4 regions of the Bacillus sp. ISL-39 genome follow, and region 2 is predicted to be linked to each of the others. Evidence: riboswitches for the same ligand, from Rfam matches in the RefSeq annotation. Region 2 holds a riboswitch; each other region holds the start of a gene.
What was found. A riboswitch is a leader RNA that binds a small molecule or an ion and turns the genes downstream of it on or off. The one in region 2 is predicted to bind thiamine pyrophosphate.

Region 1 (4,675 bases), on a different contig from region 2:
GGTTGAATTGATCTTTCCAGCGAAATTCAAAACGGGCTTTTGACAGGGCGTCGTCCCTTTTTTGTGCTCCTGGATGGCCTTTTGCCAGATCGGCGGCATGAGCGGCAATTTTATAAGTGATGACTCCCTCGCGCACATCGTCCTTATTTGGCAAGCCCAAATGTTCTTTTGGCGTCACGTAACAGAGCATGGCTGTACCATACCAGCCAATCATCGCAGCTCCAATTGCAGAGGTGATATGATCATATCCCGGCGCGATATCTGTCGTAAGCGGGCCAAGCGTATAAAAAGGTGCTTCCTGGCAAATCTCCAATTGCTTATCCATGTTTTCCTTGATCAGGTGCATCGGTACATGACCAGGGCCTTCCACCATCACCTGTACGTCATGTTCCCACGCGACCTTCGTCAGCTCCCCAAGTGTTTCGAGCTCAGCAAATTGAGCCTCATCATTGGCATCCGCGATCGATCCCGGCCGCAAACCATCTCCCAGAGAGAACGCCACATCGTAGGTTTTCATGATTTCGCAGATTTCTTCAAAGTGTGTATATAAGAAGTTTTCTTTATGATGATGCAGGCACCATTGAGCCATGATCGAGCCGCCACGCGATACAATACCGGTCAATCGTTTCGCTGTAAGCGGCACATACCTTAAGAGTACGCCGGCATGAATGGTGAAATAATCAACCCCTTGCTCCGCTTGTTCGATAAGGGTATCTCTGTACACTTCCCACGTAAGGTCCTCGGCAATGCCATTGACCTTTTCAAGCGCCTGGTAAATTGGAACGGTCCCCACCGGAACAGCGGAGTTTCGGATAATCCATTCGCGTGTCGTATGAATATTTTTTCCTGTCGACAGATCCATGATTGTATCTGCACCCCATCGGGTAGCCCAAGCCATTTTTTCCACTTCCTCCTCAATCGAGGAGGAAACGGCCGAGTTCCCAATGTTCGCATTTATTTTTACGTGGAAATTCCGGCCGATAATCATTGGCTCCGTCTCAGGATGATTGATATTGGCTGGAATGATGGCCCTGCCTCTTGCCACTTCAGCACGGACAAATTCGGGATCCATATGTTCCCTAATCGCGATAAACTCCATCTCTGGCGTAATGATTCCCTTCTTTGCATAGTGAAGCTGGGTAACATTCTTTCCCTTTTTTGCCCTCAATGGCTTGCGGGATAAGCCTGGAAACACCTTATGATTGGCACGCGGATCTTGCTCATTGCGGTAGCCGTTATCCTCGGGTTTTATTTTTCGGCCATCATACTCTTCTGCATCATCCCGTTCCTGAATCCACCGCCTTCTCAACAAAGGAAGACCTTTTCTAAGATCAGAGGTAAACAAAGGATCCGTATATGGGCCGCTTGTATCATACACACGAACCGGCTCATTGTTTTCCTCTCCAAAGCTGCTGCTGGTCGGGCTTAATCCAATCTCCCGCATCGGAACTCTTATATCCGGCCTAGACCCCTCCACATACACTTTTTTGCTTCCAGAAAAGCTTGACATAATTGAAATGCTGTCCTGGTTTAAAGAATTAGCTGTTGTCATTGATCATCTCTCCCTCTTTAAAATTAAGGGACAAGACCTGGCACCAAGGAAGTTCTCTAGTATGTAAAAAAGCCGGTCCACATAAAGATGGACCGGCTTAACCGCGAATGTTTTTTGCACAAAAAATACTTTGCACATCTTAACTTCCCCACGCTGGTATGATCCAGATCAGGTCCAAAGAGTCAAGAAACTTAGCGCGTTCCTTTCTCAGCCCAAGCCATTGGGCACCCCTAGTTATTGCTATTCAGTTCTTTATTATTATACACAATTTGGAAAACAAACAAAAGTTTTTTAATTCGTATAATCTATGTTCGTTGAAAAATAGCTTTATAATCTACTAAATAAAGTCAACTTAAATCTTTACTCTAGAATACCAAAATAATGCCTGAAGGCTGTCTTCCTCTACGTTCTATCCATTGTTTAATCTATTCATTAGGAAAATTCTCTTTAGTTCCATTCTTCTTTCGCAGGGAAGATTCATTTAAGAAAAAACTATGCCTGCCAAAGACTGGCCAATGCATCGTGACTATCACGTGTAATTCAGCTGCGTTTTCCACTGTCTTGTATACTTTTTTCTGGCACCCGAATTCGTCCCCATGTCACCCATAGCAGCTTGTAAACTGCTCACACTTCCCCACTGATTGGCAGGACGGTCGAGTCTTTGATTTCCCTTAGTGCCAGACTTGTCTGGATTTTGGTGATTCCTAGTTCATTCAGCCTCCTGATAAACATCTCCAGCCCCTTGCGATCTTTGCAGGCTACCTTTAACAGATAATCATACTCCCCAGTGAGGCAATGGCACTCTAACACCTCTTCCATTGTTTCTAGTGTTTCTTCCAATGATTCCAACTTTTCTAACTGATGCATATTGGTGCTCATAAAAACAAAGCACAGTAAATCAAAGCCAAGCTTCTCGTGATTCAAAATTGCGACCTGCTTTTTAATATATCCTTCACCTTCCAGTCGCTTGATTCTGGCGTGAACTGCGGGCGCAGATAAATTCACTCGCTTAGAGAGTTCCAGGTTGCTTAACTGAGCATCCTTTTGCAAGAAGTCCAGGATTTTAATATCCACATTATCCAAAACCTTGCTTACAACAGATTCCAAGATTCAACCCCCTTTTTAAAAATTCCGAATACCAGCGAAATAACCGCCAATATTTGAATTTATTAAACTATATTTACATTATATTTTTAATAATTTTGAATTAAATTAATTATACAAAATTATCTTTTGTATTTTAAGGGAAATGTTAAAATAATTCATATAACTTAAGTCGTTGTGCACAATGGTACTGATCAGGGGGGCCAAATGACGTGAAATATCATTTCCTATTACTTTTAACGAGCTTTCTTTGGGGCGGAAATTTTATCGTGGGGAAGACGCTTGTAGACCATGCTTCTCCAATCACCTTGACCATTTTAAGATGGGCCATCGCGATCATCTGTCTCATTCCGCTTGTATGGTGGAAAGAGAAAAAGCTGATCCCCCCAAAAGAATCCATTATGCCTCTTTTCATAATGGGAGTCACCGGGGTCGCCTTATTCCAGGCATTGCAATTCATGGCACTTGAAAAGACTTCGGCAACGAACGTTGGCTTAATCTCGACATTGAATATGTTTTCGATTGCGGCATTCTCATCTCTTTTCCTAAAAGAAAAGCTAAATAAATTTCAGTTCCTCGCCATGATCATCTCTTTATTTGGTGTTTTGCTCGTCCTTTCAAAAGGGAATATAAATTCATTATTTTCCTTACAGTTCAATAAAGGCGATCTTTATATGACGACAGCTGTGGGAATGTGGGGGATTTATTCGGTCAGCAGCAAGTGGGCGATGGCGACCGTCACACCGTTGATGTCCATACTCTACTCTGGTATTTTCGGCCTACTCGTTTTGCTCCCTTTTTCCATCAGGGATTTCACGGTAACCAACTTGAATTCCTCCTTTATGCAAGGCATTTTATATACAGGCCTGGTCTCGACCGTGCTTTGTATGGTTCTCTGGAATATCGGAGTCAATAAACTAGGACCAAGCATTTCCGGGTTGTTCCTTAATTTCAACCCCATTTTTACAGCTCTCTTGGCATTTACTTTTTTAGGAGAGAAGATGACATGGATTCAAGCCGCTGGCAGTTTCATTGTTATTGCAGGCTGCTTTTTATTTACGATTCTGAAAAACAAGCCTATCAGGTTTAGGATTCCGATTTCTGTCCGTATTTTAGAGGGTGAAGATAGCAAAGCAGAAAAAATGCCTGTTCCCCGTTGAACAGGCATTTATAATTCATACTCCCATAGCCCGACCCTTCCTTTAGCCGGAATGAAGCTGTCCCGCGTTCTCTTGGTGAAAATAAATCTCCTGCTGCAGCAAAAGAAATCGACATCAGCAATCCGCCGCCAAAACTTAAATCCAGTTCTCTTTATAATCCTCTACATACTGCTTCATTTTTGTCGGCTTTCGTCCTGCAGCTTTTTCAAAATCGTATTTGATCCCCTTGGCCATCATAAGCTTTGTTGGAAAATGAATCCCCACGACCACATTTATAAAAGCTTCATCGACACCGGAAGCCAGCATATGCTCCTTGAATTCCTTTACCGAAGGGTTGATATATTCAACCTCCATCCCCATCGCTTCAGACATGATGGCAGCCACTTAAGGCTTTCCCTCATCTCCAAATGGATTCACTAGCCCGAGACTTCAGCCCGTCTCCTGGTCGCTCCTTAATTGTGTATATATTTGCTGATAGGCTGACGCCTCGTTTACCATGCCTTTTTGCTGATACATTTTGCACAGCTGCCTGACCGGAGCTGGGTCAGCCGGATTGAGCTCCATTTCCCAGAAGAAACATTCGATTGCCTGATCATATTGATTGAAATCTGCGTAAAATTGCCCCAATTCCATCATTCTGTCAGGATTCTCCGTAAGGGCGGCCATTTCATTGATTTTTCGGATGGCAATAGAATGTGGAAAGCTTTTCTGAATCGGCTTCAGTTTTTCACAGACTACCTTCAAATCATGCCCCTCCATTAGCTTTGCTGTCAGCTGCAGAATTCTTTGTTCAACTTGCCTCGGGTCATTTTCCTGAGCAACCTGCTGATGAAGCAGCAGAAACTCATCCAAGTGAGAA
Region 2 (4,675 bases):
TCTCTGGTACGGCATGGACCGCAAAATCGATGATTTCCTTTGAAGTGACAGCATCCTGTCCAAATGTTGGTTCGTCCATAATCAGGACCTCCTGCCCGTTCACCAGCATGACAGCCACACTCAGTCTCCTTTTTTGTCCTTGGCTCAATGAGAATGGGTGACTGTTAACGTGGTCAGCCATACGAAGGGTTCTCAAAATATCTTTATTTTTATAATTTTGTGCCGTTTGCTCTTTCGATTGAAGACTGTAATTTATTTCTTCCATCACAGAATCAGTAATAAATTGGTGCTCAGGATTTTGGAATACGTATCCGAGTCTTCTCCACTTTTGTTCCTCAGGCCAGTCTCCTAAAGAGTGTCCATAAAATTTTATCTCGCCTTGTGATGGAATCAACCCGGCCAAACATTTTGAAAAAGTGGTTTTTCCGGATCCGTTTGAACCTGCTATTGCAATTATTTCACCACCATTAATCGATATAGAAATATCTTCAATTAATATATGATTGTCTTTCGAATAGCTGACATCCTTCACTTCGAAAATTGCTGGAGAGGGATTCGGTTTTTGCTTGCGAACCTCAGTTGTTAAGAACTTAATTGTATTTCCTATATCTTTACTATTTTCAATCAGCTCATCAATCGTCATAGGCAGGAAGGAGGACGTTAGCAATCCAGCCTCCTTAAGCTTCAACCCTGCGTCAATAGAGCGGGGTAACCAAATCCCTTCAATTGCCAGTTCTTTTGCAAAATGATTAAAACAAACACTAGGCGGACCATTAAAAAACAGTTCACCCGCAGAATTCAATATGATGCAGCGATCCATAATTTCAAGCCAATAATCCAGGTTATGCTCGATAACGAGGATACTGAACGAGTGTTTATTCTTTAATCTTTTTAACGTCCGGACCAATTCGAACCCTGAGGCGGGGTCTAGATTGGCAGTAGGTTCATCAAGTATTAATAATTCAGGTTCCATTGCCAATGCACAGGCAATCGCAAGTTTTTGCTTTTGCCCGCCGGAGAGTGAGTGAATAAGCCTGTGTTTAAAGTGCTTTATGTCTACTAAGTCAAGGGCATAATCTATTCTTTCTTTCATTTCCGATCTGGGAAACTGAATATTCTCTAATACAAAAGCTATTTCTTCCTCGACAGTCAGCATGCAAAACTGGGAATCAGGATCCTGCATGACCAATCCGACTTTTTGATTTATCTCTCCGGATTCGAAGGAGGATAATTCCTTGCCTCTGAACTTTATACTGCCGCTCATTATTCCATCAACAGACGCTGGATATAGATTATTCATGCAGTATGCGAGTGTGCTCTTACCCGAACCGCTTGGACCCAGTACAAGAATGTTCTCATTTTCATTAATATCAAAAGTGATATTCCTTAAAACATCCTTCTGATCATCCTCAAATCGGAACGTAACGTTTGACACTTCAAGAAATGGCAGACTAGGCTGAAATATCATGGTTCTGCTTTGCCTTTCTGGCTTCCTTTCCAAGCGGGAAGCTATTCAATGCTCCTGTTTTAGCGAGGCTGTCGCTTATGTATTTACCTAAAAGACCTGCTAAGATTGCTCCGCTTATAAGCCTGACGACAAACATGGCTGTTACATAACCAGGTGATAGAGCGGAGAAGCCGCCTAAAAAGTAACCCCATGCGAAGCTGGTGATTGAAGCCCCCATTCCTGCTGCTACAAGAACCCATGTAGAATAGTTCTTCCATTTGGTTGCCGCAAAAGCAGCTTCCGCCCCCAGTCCCTGGATAATCCCGGCCAGGATCAGACGCGGACCAACAGCGTTTCCAAGCATGACCTCGATTGTTGCTGCAATTGTTTCTGATAACACCGCTGCTCCAGGCTTTCTGATGATGTAAGCAGCTATGATGGAAACGATGAACCAGATCCCGAAGATCAAGTCATAGCCGATTAGTCCGAACATGCCTACAAGCACATTGCCGAACTGTAAGAACAGAAGGTAGATTACGCCAAAAACGACTGCCAGTACGGATAAAACTACAACCTCTCGAAGTTTCCAGTTTGCGAGCATTATCGTTCCTCCTTACGGGAAGGACTGTTGGCCGACATGGTCACCGTCATAACAATATGTGAAGAATCACTGTTCCGGGCACCATCAAAAGCACTTTCTATTCCGGTAAAAACCTTATTGGCATCGCCATCCAATCTTGAGGCATAATGAATTCCTCCGCTAAAGACACCTTGCTGCTCAACAGTTTTTATTTGATCCATGATTACATTCATATATCCAGGAATTCCTAAAGGATAGAGAGCAAACTGGGCTGCGACCTCCTGGTTGATTTTTTGAGAACGCTCATCATTCATTACATTTGAATCTTCCGCCATAAAAGCATCCCCTGCACTGTCACCGGGACATCCATTTGAAAACGTGGCATTCAGGACCACATGATCTCCACCGATTGAAGCATTCAGGAATATGGCTTTAACAACGTCAAAAACATGTTCAGAACGTCCCCGCACACAGGTGCTGACATCATCTGTCTCCATCCAAACCTTTGACGTATCAACTTCCTTCAATGCAGAGAGGATAATGTCAACAAACCTGTCTGACATTGGGGAAATGGAAAACCTGGCCCCTGTAATCTCACTTGTACCGCAAAAAATCTCTTTCATACCATTACATCTCCTTTGTTCATTGGGTAGAAAACAAAAAACTGCATCCAGCGTGGTGGATGCAGTTGAATTCTATCGTCAGATAAAAAAAGATATAACGAAGAGCTTCGCCTGCACTTCCCCACGCTGGTATTATCCAGATCGGGTAATAAGGGTCAGAACAAAGTTCTTCTCAGCCAAAAGCTCCCCTAGTGCAAAAACCTATACAGTTGTTGTTTTCAAAATCATCTTAATGTAAATAGGCTGAATTGTAAATGGCTAATTTTCAAAATTTGATTCATTCGGAATGGTTATGGAAATACTTTCTCTGCCTGTAGCTTTCAAGGGTGCCCAGTTCCTTATTAAGAAGCCGCTCCATTTCCGCCAGTTCAGATTTAGATACAACGGGATCCTTTAAAGACCAATTAACAGTATATACGAAGTAGTATTCTTTGATTTGGCGGAATAAAACGACTGAATTTGGAAAAACATCAAATTGCGCTTTGATATTATATCTCTTTGTGTAAGACCATTTTGTAAGCTTCATAGAAATTCTCCATGTCATTCGAATTTTAATAGGGCAACAAGGAAGGTAAGTTTATGCAGTTATGTATTCCAGTTGTGAGGGAAAAAGAAACCCTATATAATTCCCAATTCCCGCCAGAAAAACAAATCTTGATATAAATTACCCTGTAAGAGGATAGGAAAAACAACATAGTGTTGTAAGGTGATAGATTATGTTAAAATAAAAGACATTGCGGCAGAGTTAGCGACGCATATCTACATAATATCAAACTGCTAGCAAGTTGATGAATAGTATATTTTACATAGAAGTAAAGGATTTGGAGGGAAATCTGTTCCATGAATGAGGCCCAGAGAATTCAGTTGAATGTGAGAGTGTCCAAGGAAACATCTGATAAACTAGATGAGATTGTCGAATATTATCAAGAGAATACAAAAATCGGCAGGATATACAAAGGCGATGTATTAACAGATATAATAGAAAAATCATATGAGATCATGCAAAAGCAAAAGAAGTTGAATAGATAAGCCGGACCGAGCTCGAAGATTAATGATGTCCATGAAAAGATTTAGGTAAAACGGACTACGCCAAATTGTCAACGTTCAAATATGGCGAATTAGTGAACAAAACAGTTGCGTTAATCAATAATTAGTCGTATTATTTAAATAATCTGATAATACGATAAGGTGGTTTTTGATTATGATGCGAATGGCAATTGCAGGTGTAGCCGGCTTTGTCCTTGTGTTCATTGAGTCATATATTGTAATGGTATTTAAACAGTATGAGACGATTGAGTTCGGTGGGATGGCCCCGTTTGTCAGTGTCTGGTCGATGAACTTTTTCCTCGTTTTCTCCATCCTGACTCATATTAAATTTTGGTATGAAGAAAGAGAAGCACAGCGGGAAGAAGATGCGGCGGAAAGAGACCGGTTCATTAGTTAAGGCTGTTTTCGTAAAGGTTGTTGTTAAAATCCTAAAGCCGATTTTAACGTAATATAAGGCCATTTGGCAGGTCGGTATTAAAGTTTGCATGCTCTTTTCTCGTAAAAGAGTCAACTTTGCGAAGAAAGACAGCCTATTTTGCAGTCGAATTGCAACCAAGTTTGAGAAAAGAGCCTTATTTAAAGCACTTTGTGTAAATACTTGCTTTACTAACCCTCAATAGGAAGAGAAAGGCTAATTGCCTTTCTCTTTTTATTTTGCTTTATTTTGATCTGTATCGATGCGGTCTCGTTCAGCCTCTTCAGCTGCTATTCTTAATTCCTGAAAAAATAACTGGTCATTGCATACCATACTGTGCTGTTCATCTTCCTCATTGAAATGTTTATGGTTTTGTTTTTGCTCCATTCTCTCATCCTCCTGCTCTGTTTAGTATTTTGTATATTACTTCTTCCCTCAACAAAAAGATTCATGCCTAGGCTTCCGTCGTTGTAAGTATTTACTAACGATTTTAAAACATGCAAAACGGATTCATTAACTTTTGCTTACAGTGGGAAACTATCTCTACTTTACTAATGGAGGGA
Region 3 (4,675 bases), on a different contig from region 2:
GTTCGGCTAAAAAGGATTATCCTGATTTGTTGGATATCACTGCAGCAGGACACATACTTGCTGATGAAAGTCCTCTGGATGGCTTAAGAGAAGTGAAAGAGGAACTTGGGATTGAATTGGCCTTGGAGGATTTGCATTCTTTAGGGGTAATCAAAGATTCATTGAACATTCCAGGATTTATTGATAATGAATTATGCCATGTTTTTTTGTATGACCAGCATAAGTCTTTTGATCAATACAGGCTGCAAAGAGAAGAAGTTGCGGGCATCATGATGGCAAGCCTGACTGTATTTGAAAATTTATGGTTTGGGACGGTTGAGGAAATAAAAGTTGAAGGTTTCCTGGTGAGCGGGGATCATGAAAAGAAATCGCATAGCATGCTTGTGAAGAAACACGACTTTGTTCCACATGAGGATGTATATATTGAAAGTGTACTTAGGGCAATTAAGAATTTATAAATCATGATTTTTATGCAAACATTATTGACAATCCTATCAATCCAGTATATATTAGTAAATGTCCTCACTAAATAGGACAAACTTAATAAGATTCCTTAGCTCAGCTGGGAGAGCGCTACCTTGACAGGGTAGAGGTCGCTGGTTCGAACCCAGTAGGAATCATACTAAAAAGCTTCAATCCTTTTCTAAAGGATTGAAGCTTTTTTTGTTCTTTCATCTCTCACATCAAGTTTGGTGGTATTTGCTCATTCCTCATCACAGCTGGTGGTGTATCAAAAATATAAGGAGGTGCTGGTTTGAGCTTTGGCTTTGGCCCAAATGGAGCAGGATTTTGGACGTACTGGAATGTGCCAAGGCCGTCCATGCTGGTTCCGCTTGCCCATCTGCCAGCCGCACTTTCGTCTCCCTCTGAAAGATTAAACAGCACGTAGGAAACTTCCTGTTTTTCCAGGTGTTTCGGGAAGGTGCTTGGCACCACTACGTTTTCCTTTGCTTCCAATTCCTTTATAGCAGCGATCCACTGGTTTTGGTGCATTGTGTCTCTTGCCAGCAGCCAGGATAGCATATCCCTTACGCCGCGGTCTGTCGTTTCATAGTAAAGTCTGGCGACCTGGAGCCTGCCCTGGGACTCAGCATTCAGGTTAGCCCTGAAGTCTGCGAGAAGATTGCCGCTCGCGATGATGTAATCTGCCGTCCAACGGTTTCCAACGCTGTCAGCCGGCATTGCTCCCAAACCTGATACGATGATATGCTGTGGATTCATGCCCCCTAAAATCGCTTTCATCACCGGATCCTTTGCTGCTTCCTCTTGTGCGCCAACAGGAGCTCCATCTAACAGCCTGGCGACCATGGTAGAAAGCATTTCAATATGGGCCAGCTCTTCTGTACCGGTATCCATCAAGAGATCCCGATATTTTCCGTCACCGCGCGTATTCCATCCCTGGAATAAATATTGCATTGCAACAGAGATTTCCCCGAATTGTCCGCCAATAACTTCCTGCAGCTTTTTGGCGTAGACAGGGTCTGGCCTTTCCGGTTTCGCTTGATACTGTAATTCCTTAACGTGATAAAACATCGTATTCCTCCCCAAAACGAAATTCACACTCCACTGCTATGATATGGGCGATTTCAGTTTAAGGAACTTGGACCTGCAAAACTGAGGGGAATTCCAGGTTTGTATTTCTTTTGTGTTTAGCTCATTTATTTAATAAGAAAGAAATAGAATGGAAAAGGATCTTATTTGTGGTGATGGTTTAATCGAAATCCAGAATGAGGGGGGAGGAACAATATCCTTTTTTAAGAGAAAAGTAAAGTCGCCTATTGAAGTGATTCATGAAAAATTACAAAGAAGGCAAAAAATGAACTTGACTAAGAACCCCTTAGAAGAAGAGAGAAAAATCATCCAAGAGATAAAGTTGAAGACCAAGGAACTAAATAAAAACAATATTACTAGAACGAAAGCCTACCTGGACTTTTATAAGAAGCACCCGGAAATCAATTGGGCATTACTGGCCCATATGGTCTCAAGGAATGCCGGATGGAGCATGACAGATTTAAAAGCAGAGCTATTAACAAGGCTGTTACCCAAAAAAGAAAAAAGCTCGTTTTTCTCATTCCTTGAACGAGGGAATTGGCTTATCTTCCAGGATGCATTTCCACAGCTGCTGCTTTATGAAGAAAGTCTTAAAAGGAAAGAACCGTTATTCAGGCTGCTTCCCCACTTTAATATTTCGGTCTTTATTGAGACGATATGGGATTATTATTGGGTATCATCTAATTCACCCCTGCTCACAATTGGTTTAATTATCAATGAACAGAACTATATTGAAAATAGAGTCATCCAAAACCAGAACTATATCAAGGATGTATTCAGTACCCTGGAGTTTGAGATACAGGATTTTTTGTCCTTCAATCAAATTCTTTTCCCCTACAATGACTATGGTGTGACTAAACTTGCTGGGCAGACAGTGAATCAGTTTCAATCATTGCATGAACGAATCCAATTAGGAAAAAGACTGTATGCCATCCTTTTTGATACAGAAGTATTGAAAAAAGTGGAAGAGTGGGCCACGGCACATTCTCATACAGGTTCAAGAAAAAATTACTGGCCTCATATCTTCAACGATGTGCATGAAGGAATTCCCGGACTTAACTATCAAATTAAATTGAGTTCATGCAAGCTAAAACCAGGGGCAAGAAGAATCTACAGCCCAAAACTTCAAAACACCTGGAAAAACGTTACACATCCTGAAGCAGAGGCTGGAGAATGGTTCGGTGATTATAAAGTATTGAATTATCTTACCGGGATAGAAGAACCTTCTATTGGAAATATAGAATATGATTACTGCCAGACACTTGAAAAGCTGGAACTTGCCGCTTCTGCGAAGAAGATTATTTCTATCATTGATTAAGATATGTTTAACTATATGAAGAAGAAAACGGTTTATTTTTCTAGACGAATCATAAAACATTCTATATAGTAGAGATGACAATTGGAGAATAGGAAATGTAGGGGAGCCGGAAGTGCCGGCTGAGAAAGTGTCCATAGATGCTGACCCTTTAACCTGATCTGGTTAGTACCAGCGTAGGGAACATCTTCTGATAGACGTTTTTCGTTTATTATGGATTTATTCATGCGCTTGGGATTCCCTGAGCGCATTTTTTATTTTATTAACTTTACTTTAGCCTTCTTTTCCGCCTTCATTGTCAAACAAATAGAGAAGAGGGGAAAAACATGAAGAAATTATTAATCTTGTTTTCTGCATTTTTGTTAGTCTGGGGTCTGGCTGCCTGTTCTTCAAGTCAGTCATCAATGGAGAAGGAAGACAAATTGAAGAAGGTGTCAATTGTGCTTGATTGGACGCCGAACACAAACCATACGGGAATCTATGTCGCAAAAGAAAAAGGCTATTTCAAGAATCGCGGTTTGGACGTAAATATAATCCTCCCGGGGGAAGCAGGAGCAGACCAGCTTGTCGCATCAGGAAAATCGGAATTCGGAGTAAGTTACCAGGAAGGAATCACGCAGGCTAGAATCCAGGGGATACCGCTTGTTTCACTGGCGGCTGTTATTCAGCATAATACATCTGGATTTGCCTCTCCAAAGGCTAAAAATATAGTTTCACCAAAGGATTTTGAAGGCAAAACATATGGCGGCTGGGGATCGCCAATTGAAAAAGCTGTAATCAATTCATTGATGAAGCAAGAAAATGCCGATGTCGAGAAAGTGAAGATTGTTAATATGGGAGACTCTGACTTTTTTACAGCGGTAAATCGTGATATTGATTTTGCCTGGATTTATTATGGTTGGACAGGAGTTGAGGCGGAAATTCGTAATGAATCGATCAATATGGTTTATCTAACAGATTTCTCAAAGAAACTGGACTACTATACACCCGTCATCACCACGAATGAAAAAATGATCAAAGATGATCCGGAAACAGTCAAAGAATTTATGGCTGCACTAACAGAGGGTTATGAATTTGCGATTGAGCATCCAGCTGACAGTGCAGATATTTTGATTAAGGCGGTACCTGATTTGGATGAAGAACTGGTGAAGAGAAGCCAAGAATGGCTATCCCCTAGATACCAGGATGACGCTGAGCGCTGGGGTGAGCAAAAGCTGGAGGTTTGGCAGAATTATAGTGATTGGATGTTTGAGAATGACCTTTTGGAGAAGGAATTAGAAGCTGAAAAAGCCTTTACCAATGAATTTTTACCAGAAAGGGGGAACTGATGATGGCAACAGCGTTAGTGAGTGTACAAATCATACCTAAAGCTTCTTCTGCAGAGGAGGTCATTGGATTGGTGGATGAGGCAATCAAAATCATTGATAAGTCTGGTGTAAATTATGAAGTCCATCCGCTGGAAACAACAATGGAGGGTGAACTGGAGCAACTGTTAGCGGTGATAGCTGAGATGAACAAAAAGATGATTGAACTTGGAGCTCCGAATGTCATATCCCAGGTGAAAGTCTTATATCAGCCAGAGGGAATTACGATGGGCAGGCTGACGGAGAAATATCGGCAATGAACACATTATGGAATAGAGGATGGCGGCCATTTATGGTCCTCCTCCTTTTCTTCTTGTTTTGGGAAATGATTACTCTTGTACAAGAGATACCGGCATGGCTGCTGCCTGCTCCTTCTGTCATCTTTAAGGAAGCGGCAGGGAGTTATCCTTTATTTTTGCCGGATATAGGAGCAACCCTGACATTG
Region 4 (4,675 bases), on a different contig from region 2:
TCCATTTTGGTTCTTCAAGCAATTCTCCCCGGCGATGGGTGTTGCCTTCGGTACATCGAGCAGTAATGCAACACTTCCGGTTTCAATGGAAACAGCACAGAAGAACCTTCGTGTTCCTGAATCTGTCAGCAGCTTTGTGCAGCCTCTTGGAGCGACAATCAACATGGACGGCACAGCAATCATGCAGGGGGCAGCTACCGTCTTCATCGCACAGGTATACGGTGCCGACCTTACAATGGCCGAGCTTTTAACGGTTGTCCTGACTGCAGTGCTTGCAAGTATAGGGACGGCAGGTGTTCCAGGTGTTGGTTTGATCATGCTGGCGATGGTACTCCAATCAGTAGGCCTGCCAGTCGAAGGGATTGGACTAATACTTGGCATCGACCGTCTGCTCGATATGGCTCGAACGGCTGTCAATATTACTGGCGATGCAGCTTGTGCGGTCATTGTCTCTGAATCTGAGAAAAAGCATGCGTTAAGGCCTGAGAAAAGTAAAGTGAAAAAGGTGGCGGACGACCGCTCCCTTGAATATTTAGATTAAAGTAGAAGAGACCCCGCCGTTGCCGGCGGGGTCTCGTTGTTCAGGTATATGTCAGATTTCGATCTTTGTCAAAGGCAGCAGCATGATAAAAGACGTTTTGTCAGGTTCTGATGAACAGGCGAGTATGCCTTTATGCTTTTCGATGATTTCCCTGCAGACGAACAATCCAAGTCCGGTTCCAAGTGTTTTGGTCGTGACGAATGGCTCAAAGATGGTTTTTAACAAATTGTCGGGTATGATTGGCCCATTATTCGAAATTTCTATTTTGATATGGGTATCATTCACGAAATATCCTTTTATTTCAATCTGTGGATCATCACGGTACTGGCTCAATACGTCAATGGCATTGAAGATGATGTTGATGAGGACCTGCCTGATTTCATCAGCATAGCCGTACAAATCCATATCCTCGGCTATATCCTTGATCACCCGGACATTCGTGTCAAGGATGCTGGGATACAGGAAATTTAAAACCTCATCAATCATTTTATTCAAAGAGAAATGCGTTTTTTCTTTTCCAATCAGCTCTTTTTTTGATAGCAGCAAGAATTGCGAAATCCGGAAATTCAGTTGTTCAAGCTCGCTTGAGATGATATCGAGATACTTCATATCTTGATGTTCAGATCTTAAGAGTTGGATGAAGCCCTGAATAGAAGTCAGCGGATTGCGGAATTCATGGATGAAGCTAGACGTCATTTGCCCAAGCAATGTCAGCCTGTCTTTATGTGTTGAATCTATGAACTGGTTCTTTTCCTCGATGATCTTGTTTTTTTGTTCATTATAATAAGATACAGCGTAATACAAAAAGGTATCGAAACAGTAATTGATCGAGTTGATGGCTTCTTGCATTTCTGTCCATTCCATATTCATTTTATGAAGATGTTTGTATAGAACGGAGCGTCCGGAATTGACATTATAGACAAAATCGCCAATGTTTATGTCAGCACGTACTCGTTCTTCTCCGACCATGAAAGCAAGCTCCTGAATATGTTCTTCCAATTCCTCACTTGTCTTGGAAAACACCGAGAGAATGATTGCATACATTCTCTCAGCGTTCCTGCTTATTTTCTCTTTATATGGATCATCTTCTGAGACGATGATTTTTTCCGTCCAGTCAGCTATGAGGTTTTCTTTTTCACTAGTCAGGAAGCTAAGCAATCGGTTATCCGTAATTGGCAGCATTTCATTAAGTCCCCCAGTTTTTCATTTCGGTATTAAAGATTCGAGGAAAAATCTTAAATCCCTTTGTCGAATATTAAGAACATCCGCTGAATTGCGTCGAATAGCTAAAAACGTGACAAAAGAAGGATTTTTTTAGCAACATTGAAAGAGTTTTGTCTATTGTGTCATCGACATTTATTGAGAAGTGCAGAGTTTGCTGACAGGTTATACTTGTTATTAAATTGAAGAAGTAGTATATTCATAGTGTAGAAACTAAATAATAACCACAAGGGGAGCTGTGTGAAGCAGCTGAGAGTGAGCGGCCGAGTTCTTACCCTTTGAACCTGTTAGTTAATACTAGCGAAGGAATGTGGATGCGATAGGAAAGCAATCTTGGGAATCCTATATCGATCCCCACGATTGCTTTTTTTGTTTCTGAAGCAGAAAAGGCGTGTTAGAAACGGACCTCATTCTGAAAAGAAGGAGGAACAAAACATGAAACAAAAACAAACTCTCTTTTTAGTGGAAATAGCCGTATTTTCCGCACTGGCTTATTTGCTTGATTTATTTTCCGGGTTTTTATTTTCAAGAATCTGGCCCCAGGGCGGGTCAGTGTCGATTGCGATGGTGCCTGTATTCCTGATGGCATTCCGCTGGGGAATAAAGGGCGGCGCAATAACTGGGCTGCTATTGGGACTCTTGCAATTCATCCTTGGTTTCTCGCAAATATACCACCCTGTACAGGGATTCATCGATTATTTGGTGGCATTTACTGTGCTGGGAGTTGCCGGTATTTTTGCAAGGCAGGTCAAGGAGAACATCCAGAGTGGGAATAAGAAAAAGTGGATTGGTTTGATCATCGCTGGTACCTTCATTGGAAGCTTGCTACGCTTTATCGCTCATTTCTTTTCGGGCTGGATCTTTTTCGGTGTATGGGCGCCAGAAGGACAGCCAGCGTGGCTTTATTCCATTATCTATAACGGTACTTACATGATCCCGAGCATGATTTTAAGTGCAATTATCATTATTCTGGTCATCGGCTATGCACCATCGAGAATGGTTAAGTCGACAGCTGTAAGCAATAAAATGTAGTAGATAGGGGAGCTGAATAGCTCTCCTTTTTTTTATGCGCGTTTTATACATATAAGTGTATGTAATGGGAATGAAGTGATTCTCGGTAAAAGTTTTGTCAATTATATGGAGTTTGCAATAAATATACGTTGCAAGCTTAATCTTAGTGATTTATGTCACAGTGCAACTCGACTTCAACTGGTTAAATAAAGATAATCATTCTCATTTAGAAAAATGAATCATCAAAGGGTTTCATAATAACTATTAAATCTAAAAAAAGGTGATGGCTATGCTGGGTAAATTAAAGACTGGTGAAAAAGGCCGGATCTTGAATATTGCTAGTGCTGACAAATTTGTCAGAAGAAGATTGCTTGATTTGGGAATAGCAGAAGGCTCTGAAGTGTGCGTAAAATGCATACTGCCTTTTGGCGGCCCAGTGATGGTTGAATCCTGCGGGCAATGCATCGGCATTCGCCGCAAAGAAGCATTAAGGATTGAAGTGGAGCGAGTATGATGAATATTGCACTCATTGGCAACCCCAACACTGGAAAAACTTCATTGTTTAATAACTTAACAGGTTCCTATGAATATGTCGGGAACTGGAGCGGGGTAACGGTCGAGAAGAAAGTTGGCCTATTAAAAAATGGCAGGGACCAGCTTATTGACCTTCCTGGGGTGTATACCCTCAATCCACTTTCTAAAGATGAAGGTGTTGTGACGAATTTTTTCCTGAATGAACCATTCGAAAAACTTCTGAATATCCTGGATGCTTCTCAGTTAAGGCGCAATCTTCACCTTACTATGCAGCTGTTGGAATACGGTGCACCTGTCATTATTGGTTTAAACATGCTGGATGTGGCTAAAAACAGGGGGATTCAAATTGATATTGCTAAACTGTCTCAATCATTGGGCGTGGCTGTAGCACCTGTTGTTGCCAGGTCAGGCAAAGGATGTAATGAACTTGCAGAACTGGTGACTGGCGGAGTTATCGGCATCGGGAAGTCGAATCTCATTTATTATGGAAAAGCGATTGAAGCGGGCATCCTGGAGCTTGAGACCAAACTGGCCGGAAAGACGGAACACCCGATTCGCTGGCTTGCACTTCAGCTGTTTGAAGGCAACCCCTATGTGAAAAATCACCTGGAAACAATACTTTCACTGGATGAGCTTGACACACTGGTCAACCATGTTTCGGTTTCCGAACAGCGAAATTCGGGCAGTAAACAAGCGCTTGACCAGATCATCCATCGCAAGCGCAGTGAAGCGATCGATAAAATAGTATCAGAGGCAGCCACCACAATGGAAAATAAAAAGATTCCATTGACAGAGAAGGTTGATATGATCGTAACGAATAAATTCCTGGGAATCCCGATTTTTCTTGTATTGATGTACATGATGTTCATGCTTACGTTTGACTGGCTTGGCTTCCCGCTCTCTGATGCCTTGGATTCACTTCTGTCCGGACCAGTAACATCAGGTATCACAGCAGCACTGACTGCAGCGGGTGCTTCCTCATTCATCAAGGACCTGGTTCTTGATGGGATTGTAGCTGGAGTAGGGGGAGTCCTCGTCTTCGTGCCGCAAATCTTCATTTTGTTCTTCTTCATATCCTTGCTTGAGGATTCAGGTTATATGGCTCGTGTCGCGCTAGTTATGGACCGGTTAATGGAATCAGTCGGCTTGAATGGAAAGGCATTCATCCCGATGATGATCGGATTTGGCTGTAATGTACCTGGCATCATGGCAGCAAGGACCATTGAGACACCGAAGGAAAGGCTGATGACCATCCTGCTGACTCCGCTTATGTCATGCTCGGCGCGGCTGCCTGTTTACGCCTTGTTTGTCGGAGCGTTTTTTTTAGAACATAAAGCAACTGTAGTTCTGAGTTTGTATGTGTTGGGG

Region 1: another riboswitch for thiamine pyrophosphate. It lies ahead of thiC (phosphomethylpyrimidine synthase ThiC); the one in region 2 lies ahead of J7E37_RS15740 (Ykof family thiamine-binding protein).
Region 3: another riboswitch for thiamine pyrophosphate. It lies ahead of J7E37_RS14915 (ABC transporter substrate-binding protein); the one in region 2 lies ahead of J7E37_RS15740 (Ykof family thiamine-binding protein).
Region 4: another riboswitch for thiamine pyrophosphate. It lies ahead of thiT (energy-coupled thiamine transporter ThiT); the one in region 2 lies ahead of J7E37_RS15740 (Ykof family thiamine-binding protein).

Annotation. Positions count from the first base shown of each region.
Region 1 covers NZ_JAGGQM010000025.1:189,757-194,431, forward strand. The annotation lists gene thiC (phosphomethylpyrimidine synthase ThiC) at 1-1,552, opposite strand, end outside; TPP riboswitch at 1,681-1,794, opposite strand; gene J7E37_RS17840 (Lrp/AsnC family transcriptional regulator) at 2,177-2,659, opposite strand; gene J7E37_RS17845 (DMT family transporter) at 2,869-3,816, shown strand; gene J7E37_RS17850 (Rossmann-fold NAD(P)-binding domain-containing protein) at 3,952-4,188, opposite strand; gene J7E37_RS17855 (hypothetical protein) at 4,246-4,675, opposite strand, start outside.
Region 2 covers NZ_JAGGQM010000021.1:15,199-19,873, reverse strand. The annotation lists gene J7E37_RS15750 (ABC transporter ATP-binding protein) at 1-1,468, opposite strand, end outside; gene J7E37_RS15745 (ECF transporter S component) at 1,452-2,048, opposite strand; gene J7E37_RS15740 (Ykof family thiamine-binding protein) at 2,048-2,650, opposite strand; TPP riboswitch at 2,752-2,850, opposite strand; gene J7E37_RS15735 (hypothetical protein) at 2,928-3,176, opposite strand; gene J7E37_RS15730 (hypothetical protein) at 3,491-3,679, shown strand; gene J7E37_RS15725 (hypothetical protein) at 3,852-4,094, shown strand; gene J7E37_RS15720 (hypothetical protein) at 4,347-4,499, opposite strand.
Region 3 covers NZ_JAGGQM010000019.1:116,499-121,173, forward strand. The annotation lists gene J7E37_RS14895 (NUDIX hydrolase) at 1-458, shown strand, start outside; tRNA gene J7E37_RS14900 (tRNA-Val) at 548-620, shown strand; gene J7E37_RS14905 (manganese catalase) at 679-1,533, opposite strand; gene J7E37_RS14910 (DUF2515 domain-containing protein) at 1,817-2,869, shown strand; TPP riboswitch at 2,959-3,066, shown strand; gene J7E37_RS14915 (ABC transporter substrate-binding protein) at 3,193-4,194, shown strand; gene J7E37_RS14920 (thiamine-binding protein) at 4,197-4,490, shown strand; gene J7E37_RS14925 (ABC transporter permease) at 4,487-4,675, shown strand, end outside.
Region 4 covers NZ_JAGGQM010000031.1:81,087-85,761, forward strand. The annotation lists gene J7E37_RS20435 (dicarboxylate/amino acid:cation symporter) at 1-541, shown strand, start outside; gene J7E37_RS20440 (histidine kinase N-terminal domain-containing protein) at 593-1,723, opposite strand; TPP riboswitch at 1,982-2,088, shown strand; gene thiT (energy-coupled thiamine transporter ThiT) at 2,198-2,794, shown strand; gene J7E37_RS20450 (FeoA family protein) at 3,063-3,287, shown strand; gene feoB (ferrous iron transport protein B) at 3,287-4,675, shown strand, end outside.